2 regions of the Actinoplanes sp. NPDC019969 genome follow, and region 1 is predicted to be linked to the other one. Evidence: predicted binding sites of a transcription regulator. Region 1 holds the regulator's gene; the other holds the start of a gene.
What was found. Region 1 encodes HrcA, which represses chaperone genes, less so after heat shock. Its sites were predicted from a motif close to GGTTNGCACNCTCNNNNNGAGNGTGCNAACC; they were not measured.
Positions count from the first base shown of each region.

Region 1 (4,332 bases):
CCTCCTGTCGATTCGGACGCCAAGCCTAGACAACGAGCGCTCGCGGCCGGGCGTCACCGCTGCGCGGGCACCCGACCGAGATGATCTTCCGTGGGACGGTCACCGGACCCAGCGTGGATCCCGCTTCTCCCGGGCCGCGGCGACACCCTCCCGGCCTTCGGCCGACTTGAAGTATCCGGACGAACGGTGGGCGAGATCGGCCAGGTCGGCCCGGATCGATTCGTTGCGCGTACGCCGCAGCAGTTGTTTCGTCCCGGCGAGCGCGAGCGGGCCACCCCGCAGCAGCGACGCGCAGTAGCCGGACACCGCGGCGTCCAGGTCCTCCTCCGCGACGGCCGCGGTGACCAGGCCGATCTCGGCGGCCCGGGGCCCGTCGAAGACGTCACCGGTGAGGTAGAGCTCGGCGGCGGCCCGGGGCGCCAGCCGGGGCAGCACGGTGGCGCTGATCACAGCGGGGATCACGCCGAGCCGTACCTCGGTGAAGGCGAAGGTGGCCGACCGGGCGCAGACCGCGATGTCGGCCGCGCCGATCAGGCCGAGACCACCGGCCCGGGCCGGGCCGCCGATCCGGGCGATCACCGGTTTCGGGAACTCCCAGAGCACGGCCAGGACGTCGGCGAGCATCTCCGCGGGCAGCCGGTCGCCGGGCCCGGCCGCGGCGGTCTCCCGCAGGTCGACGCCGGAGCAGAAGACCGGGCCGGTGTGCGAGAGGACCACGACCCGGCTGTCCGGGTCGGCGGCGGACGCGGCCAGCGCGTCGAGCAGCTTCGTGAGCAGGGCGGTCGACAGCGCGTTGCGGTTGCCGGGGTTGTCGAGTGTCATCGTGGTCACGCCGGCGGCGGTGACGGTACGGACCAGATCCATCCCGGAACTGTAAGACGTGCACACTTGTCGGATGGCCGGCGCACTCCCCGATGGTGAACCCGTACCCGCTGACGGGTCCCTCCCCGACGAGGCCACCCGTCGGGTGGGCAAGGACGGGTTCGCCGTCTACGTCCACGTCCCGTTCTGCGCGAGCCGCTGCGGCTACTGCGACTTCAACACGTACACCGCCGGTGAGCTGGGCGGCGGCGCGAGCCGCGAGGAGTACGCGGACACCGTCCTGGCCGAGCTCGCCCTGGCCGCCCGGGTGATCGAGCCCGGCCGGGTGGACACGGTCTTCGTCGGCGGCGGCACGCCGACCCTGCTCAGCGCCGGCGACCTGGGCCGGATCCTGGAGGGCGTCGACCGGACCTGGGGCCTGGCCCCGGGCGCCGAGGTGACCACCGAGGCCAACCCGGAATCGGTTGATCCGCACTATCTGCGAGACCTGCGGCGGGCCGGCTTCACCCGGATCTCGCTCGGCATGCAGTCGGCGGCGGCCGGCGTGCTGCGCGTCCTCGACCGCAAGCACACCGCCGGCCGGGCGCCGCAGGCCGCGACCGAGGCCCGCGAGGCCGGGTTCGAGCACGTCAACCTGGACCTGATCTACGGCACGCCGGGGGAGTCGGAGGACGACTTCGCGCGGTCCCTGCGGGCCGTCGTCGACGCCGGGGTGGATCACGTGAGCGCCTACGCGCTGATCGTCGAGGACGGCACCCGGATGGCGTCGCTGATGCGGCGGGGCGAGCTGCCCTACCCCTCGGACGACGTGGCCGCCGACCGCTACCTGGCCGCCGAGGCGGCGCTGACCGACGCCGGATTCGGGTGGTACGAGGTGTCGAACTGGGCGAAACCGGGCGGGGAGTGCCGGCACAACCTGCTGTACTGGACCGGCGCCGACTGGTGGGGCCTGGGGCCGGGCGCGCACAGCCACGTCGGCGGGGTCCGCTGGTGGAACGTCAAGCATCCGTCGGCGTACGCGAAACGCCTCGCCGCCGGAACCTCCCCCGGACACGCCCGGGAGTTGCTCACCGATGACGACCGGCACATGGAGGACGTGATGCTGCGGGTGCGGCTGCGTGACGGCATCCCGCTCGACCGGGTGGACGCCACGGGCGCCGCGCGGGCGCTGGCCGACGGCCTGTTGGAGCCCGAGGCGTACGCGGCGGGCCGTCTCGCCCTGACCCTCCGGGGCCGTCTCCTGGCCGACGCGGTCGTCCGGGACGTCCTGTGAGGGGATCCCGGCAGCCGTAATCCGAAGCCGGTACGTACTTTCGATCATCGCGCTGCCGCCGCCCGCGACGTAGACTGGCACTCTATTAGCGGGAGTGCCAACAGGGGGAGGGGTCATATGAGTCTGGATGACCGCAAGCTCGAGGTGCTCCGGGCGATCGTCGAGGACTACGTCGAGACCCAGGAGCCGGTGGGCAGCAAGGCTCTGGTCGACCGGCACAAACTCGGCGTCTCCCCGGCCACCGTGCGCAACGACATGGCGGTGCTGGAGGAGGAGGGCTACATCCGGCAGCCGCACACCAGCGCCGGCCGGGTGCCCACCGACGCCGGCTACCGGCTCTTCGTCGACCGGCTCACCAAGATCAAGCCGCTCAGCCCGGCCGAGCGCCGTGCCATCGAGCGGTTCATGATCGGCGCCGTCGACCTCGACGACGTGGTGCACCGCACGGTCCGGCTGCTCGCCCAGCTGACCCGCCAGGTCGCCGTCGTGCAATATCCGAGCCTGTCCCGCTCGGCCGTCCGGCATCTCGAGCTGGTCCCGATCTCCACGACCCGCCTGATGCTCGTGATGATCACCGACACCGGCCGGGTCGAGCAGCGCCTGGTCGAGATGCCCGGCCCGATCGGCGACGGCGACGTGTGGGACCTGCGCCGCCGGGTCAACGAGAAACTGGCCGGTCAGCGCCTCGCCGACACCCCCGCCCTGGTGCAGAAACTCGTCGAGGAGACCGATCCGGAGCGGCGCGGCACGATGACCTGTCTCGCCTCGGTCCTGCTGGAGACCCTGGTCGAGCGGAGTGAGGAGCGCCTCGCGCTCGCCGGTACGGCCAACTTGACACGCGGCGGTGTGCTGGACTTCCAGGGCACACTGCGGCCCGTCCTCGAAGCCCTCGAGGAGGAGGTCATCCTTCTGAAGCTCATCGGCGATCTGGAGCCCCGCACCACCCGGGTCCTGATCGGCGACGAGAACCAGATCGACAACCTGCGGTCGGCGTCCGTGGTGAGCAGCGGTTACGGACCGGGCACCACGATCGTTGGTGGGCTCGGTGTGCTGGGCCCCACCCGGATGGACTACCCCGGCACTATCGCTACCGTTCGTGCAGTGGCACGCTACGTTGGCGACCTGTTGGCACAGAATTGACGGATTCGCGCAGACATTGAGGACTCCAAACCCCGTGGCCAAGGACTATTACGGAATTCTCGGTGTGAGCCGGGACGCCACCGACGACGAGATCAAGCGCGCCTACCGCAAACTGGCTCGGCAGTACCACCCGGACGTCAACCCCGATCCGGAGGCGCACGACAAGTTCAAAGAGATCAACGCGGCGTACGAGGTTCTCTCCGACGACCAGAAGCGTCAGGTCGTCGACCTCGGCGGTGACCCTCTCGCGCCCGGCGGCGGCATGCCCGGCGGCGCCGGCGGGGCCGGCCCGTTCGTCGGTTTCCAGGACATCATGGACGCGTTCTTCGGCACCGCCGCCGGCGGTGGCTCCCGGGGCCCGCGCCCGCGCACCCGCCCCGGCGCCGACGCGATCCTGCGGCTGGAGCTCGACCTGGTCGAGACGGCCTTCGGGGTGGAGGCGCCGATCACCGTCGACACCGCGGTGCTCTGCACCCAGTGCTCCGGCGCCGGCACCGCGCCCGGCACCCACCTGGCCACCTGTGACGTGTGCTCCGGCCGCGGCGAGGTCCAGTCGGTGCAGCGGACCTTCCTCGGCCAGGTCGTCTCGTCCCGCCCCTGCCAGAACTGCCAGGGTCACGGCACGACCATCCCCACCCCGTGCCCGACGTGCGCGGGCGACGGCCGGATCCGGACCCGCCGCTCCCTCACCGTCAAGATCCCGGCGGGCGTCGAGGACGGCATGCGGATCCGCCTGGCCCAGCAGGGCGAGGTCGGTCCCGGCGGCGGCACCGCCGGCGACCTCTACGTGGAGATCCACGAGCGCCCGCACGACGTCTACTCGCGCAAGGGCGACGACCTGCACTGCCGCGTCACGCTGCCGATGACCGCGGCCGCGCTCGGCACCCGGATGACCATCAAGACCCTCGACGGCGAGGAGAACATCGAGGTCAAGCCGGGCACCCAGCCGGCCAGCACGCTGCGGATCCGTGGCAAGGGCGTGCCGCACCTGCGCGGTCAGGGCCGCGGCGAGCTGTTCGTGCACCTCGACGTCAAGACGCCGACCAAGCTCACCGCCGACCAGGAGCGGATGCTCCGCGACTTCGCCAAGACCCGTG
Region 1 is NZ_JBVHFK010000025.1:53,134-57,465, forward strand. Features, by position in the region: gene ACZ3II_RS41905 (hypothetical protein) at 1-1, opposite strand, end outside; gene ACZ3II_RS41910 (enoyl-CoA hydratase-related protein) at 100-864, opposite strand; gene hemW (radical SAM family heme chaperone HemW) at 896-2,095, shown strand; gene hrcA (heat-inducible transcriptional repressor HrcA) at 2,213-3,235, shown strand; gene dnaJ (molecular chaperone DnaJ) at 3,270-4,332, shown strand, end outside.

Region 2 (4,332 bases), on a different contig from region 1:
GGTCCGTGAGCTGCACGCGTCGCCTGTGGAGGTCGGGCTGCTGCTCGCCACCGACGGCGTGGGCACCCTCATCGGGGCGGCGCTGACCACCCGGTTCACCGAGCGGGTCGGTACCGCACGCGCGCTGATCGCCTCGTCGATCGTCGGCGTGGCCGGGGCGCTGCTCATCCCCTTGGGCACCGGCGTCACCGCGTACCTGGCGTTCGCCGCCGGGAACATCATCTTCGCGATCTCGACGGTGATCCTCAGCGTGACCACCCGGACCTACCGGATGACGGCGAGCCCGCCCGAACTGCTCTCCCGGGTGATCGCCACGGTCAAGTTCGTGTCGTGGGGCGCCATTCCGATCGGCGGCCTGATCGCCGGGGCGCTGGCCGGCCCGCTCGGCGCCCGGACCACGCTGGTGATCTTCGGCGCGCTGACCGTGCTGTCCCCGATCATCTATCTGACGTCCCGGGTCCGTGGACTGCGCGACCTCACCGATCATGTGCCGGCCGAGCCCACCTCGCAGCCGGCCTGAAACGCCGGAAGGCGGCCCGCCGAAGCGGACCGCCTTCCGGTGTGGTGACTGATGGACTCAGAAGTCCATGTCGCCGCCGCCGGGGCCGGCGGGGGCGGCCGGGGTCTTCTCCGGCTTGTCGGCCACGACGGCCTCGGTGGTGAGGAACAGCGCGGCGATCGACGCGGCGTTCTGCAGCGCCGAGCGGGTGACCTTGGCCGGGTCGATGATGCCCGCGGCCAGGAGGTCCACGTACTCGCCGTTAGCGGCGTTCAGGCCCCAACCCGCTTCCAGGTTGCGCACCTTCTCCACCACGACGCCACCCTCGAGGCCGGCGTTGACGGCGATCTGGCGCAGCGGGGCGTCCAGAGCGACCTTCACGATGTTGGCACCGGTGGCCTCGTCGCCCGACAGGTCCAGCTTGTCGAACGCGAACTTGCCGGCCTGCACCAGCGCCACGCCACCACCGGGGACGATGCCCTCCTCGACGGCCGCCTTCGCGTTGCGAACGGCGTCCTCGATGCGGTGCTTGCGCTCCTTGAGCTCGACCTCGGTGGCCGCGCCGACCTTGATCACCGCGACGCCACCGGCCAGCTTGGCCAGGCGCTCCTGCAGCTTCTCACGGTCGTAGTCGGAGTCCGAGCGCTCGATCTCGGCGCGGATCTGGTTGACCCGGCCCTGGATCTGCTCGGCGTTGCCGGCACCGTCGACGATGGTGGTCTCGTCCTTGGTGATGACGACCTTGCGGGCCGAGCCCAGCAGGGACAGGTCGGCGGCGTCGAGCTTGAGGCCGACCTCTTCGCTGATGACGGCGCCACCGGTCAGGATGGCGATGTCCTCCAGCATGGCCTTGCGGCGGTCACCGAAGCCGGGGGCCTTGACGGCGACCGACTTGAAGGTGCCACGGACCTTGTTGACGACCAGGGTGGCCAGGGCCTCGCCCTCGACGTCCTCGGCGATGATGACGAGCGGCTTGCCGCCCTGCATGACCTTCTCGAGGACCGGGAGCAGGTCCTTGACCGCGGAGATCTTGCTGTTCGCGATGAGGATGTACGGGTCGTCGAAGACGGCCTCCATACGCTCCGCGTCGGTCATGAAGTAGGCCGAGATGAAGCCCTTGTCGAAGCGCATACCCTCGGTGAGCTCGAGCTCGAGGCCGAAGGTGTTGCTCTCCTCGACGGTGATGACGCCTTCCTTGCCGACCTTGTCCATCGCGTCGGCGACCTTCTCGCCGACGGTGGTGTCAGCGGCCGAGATGGAGGCGGTGGAGGCGATCTGCTCCTTGGTCTCCACCTCCTTGGCCAGCTTGCTGAGCTCCTCGGAGACGCTCGCGACGGCGGCCTCGATGCCCCGCTTCAGGGCCATCGGGTTGGCGCCGGCCGCGACGTTGCGCAGGCCCTCGCGGACCAGGGCCTGGGCCAGGACGGTCGCGGTCGTCGTGCCGTCACCGGCGACGTCGTCGGTCTTCTTGGCGACCTCCTTGACCAGCTCGGCGCCGATCTTCTCGAAGGTGTCCTCGAGCTCGATCTCCTTGGCGATGGATACACCATCGTTGGTGATCGTGGGGGCGCCCCACTTCTTCTCCAGGACGACGTTGCGACCCTTGGGGCCGAGCGTCACCTTGACGGCGTCAGCGAGCTGGTTCATGCCACGCTCGAGGCCCCGACGAGCCTCCTCGTCGAATGCGATGATCTTGGCCATACGGCGTTGTCCTCCCGGACATCCGCGGTGCCGGGCCTCGTCGGCCCCGCTCTCCGCACTTTGAGGAAGTCTGCGGACGCCACCACCTGGCGAAGGTGACGTCCTCAGGCCGAGCCGGATAGCCCGCGACGACCGGCTCCGTGCCCCGATGCCGATGGCAGCACCGCGACCGGAACCCCACCGTCCCGACCTGTTGGCACTCACAAGGCGCGAGTGCCAATCACTTGTTTAGCACTCTCGAATGGCGAGTGCAAGAAACCCCATCTTCCCGCGAAAGCTCTCCGACAGCCCCGGGTTTCGATAAGGATCTTGAAAGCCCAGCTCACGGCGTATCCCACTTGCCGGGAGGGGCCCGGAGCGGTAAGAGAACTGCATGGAGAACTGGACCGTACGCCGGGTCACACCGGACGACGCGGCACGGATGCGTGCCCTGCGCCTGGAGATGCTGGCGGACAGTCCCCTGGCCTTCCTGGAGACCCTGGAGCGGGCGGCGGCCCGGCCCCACGAGGGCTATCGGCAGCTGATCCGGGAGTCGTCGTCCGGGCCGGAGCGGGCCCAGTTCATCGCGGATCCGGGCGGTCCGCTGATCGGTCATGCCGGCGGGTGCGTGGTGCCCGGCGAGCCCGGCTGCACGGTGATCTTCGCGGTCTACCTGACGCCCGCGCACCGCGGCGGCAAGCTGCTGGGCCAGCTGGTCGAGGCGGTCGCCGACTGGTCCGCGGCGTGCGGGCGTGACGAGTTGATGCTCGAGGTGGTGTGCGGCAACGGGCGCGCCGTCCGGGCGTACGAGAAACTCGGTTTCGCCGACACCGGCGTGCGCCTGCGGCATCCGACCATCCCGGCCCTGGCCGAGCTCCAGATGCGCCGGAGAGTGTGATGGCCGGGCGCGGATGGCATCGGGCGCGGACCACGCTGACCGCGGTGAACGGGACCACTCTGGCCGGTCTGCTGCTGGCCAAGGCGACCGGTGCCCGGATCCGGCGGGGCCGGGACGGGGTCCTGATCGCCGAGAACTACCGGCTGCGGGTGCCGAAGGCGACGTGTTTCACGGTCGGGTCGGTGATCATCACGAAGCGGACCGCGGACTGGCTGCTGGCCGAGGAACGGACCCGGCTGTTCGCGCACGAGTCACGGCACGCCGGGCAGTACGCGGTGCTCGGGCCGTTGTTCTGGCCCGCCTACTGGCTGGCGTGCGGCTGGTCGATCGCGCTGACCAGGTCCTACGGCGTCCGGAACTGGTTCGAACGGAACGCGGGCCTGGAAGACGGGAATTACCCGTTGGAGATCCCGTTGCGGCCATGGGTGAACAAGGTTTTTGGTCGGGAGGACGGACGCACAGCGCCTCCGGGCACGTAGCCAGATGGGTCAGCGCTGGATCGTTGGGACCCTCGGAGATTGTCGCCAAGCTCAGGTGAGGGGCCTCGTACGGCGTCGCGTCCTCCCGCAGAGAGCATCCTGCCGATCCGGAGATCGGATCGCAAGTCCTCGGAGGAGGTAATTCTCGACAACCGGCTGATAACCGGTCACTGAGAGTTATCCGAGCAGGCCCGCCTCACGCGCGCCTTTCAGCGACGGCTTGATCGTGTGGGTGGGTCCAACCTGGCCGGCCACCGCGTCCAGAGTCTTCAGACCCTCGCCGGTGTTGTAGACGACGGTCTCCTTGCTCGGGTCCAGCCGGCCGCTCTCCACCAGCTTCTTCAGCACCGCGACGGTGGTCCCGCCGGCGGTCTCGGCGAAGATGCCGGTGGTTTCGGCGAGCAGCCGGATACCGGCCCGGATCTCGTCGTCGTTGGCGTAGTCCATCCAGCCACCGGTGCGGCGGACGGCCTCGATCGCGTACGGCCCGGCGGACGGGTCGCCGATGTTCAGCGACTTGGCGATGCCGGTCGGCTTCACCGGGGTGATCACGTCGGTGTCGGCGTGCAGCGCGACGGCGATCGGGTTGCAGCCCTCGGACTGGGCGCCGAAGACGGTCCAACCGCCCTCCGGGGCCTCGGCGAGACCGATCTCGACGAGTTCGCTGAACGCCTTGTCCACCTTGGTGAGCAGCTCACCGGAGGCCATCGGGATGACCACCTGAGCCGGGATGCGCCAGCCGAGCTGCTCGGCGACCTCGTACCCGAGGGTCTTGG
Region 2 is NZ_JBVHFK010000001.1:737,977-742,308, forward strand. Features, by position in the region: gene ACZ3II_RS03570 (MFS transporter) at 1-520, shown strand, start outside; gene groL (chaperonin GroEL) at 578-2,200, opposite strand; gene ACZ3II_RS03580 (GNAT family N-acetyltransferase) at 2,574-3,077, shown strand; gene ACZ3II_RS03585 (hypothetical protein) at 3,122-3,556, shown strand; gene thrC (threonine synthase) at 3,734-4,332, opposite strand, start outside.
Region 2: a site for HrcA is predicted at 2,392-2,422, ahead of groL (chaperonin GroEL). Genes of this name have one in related genera too.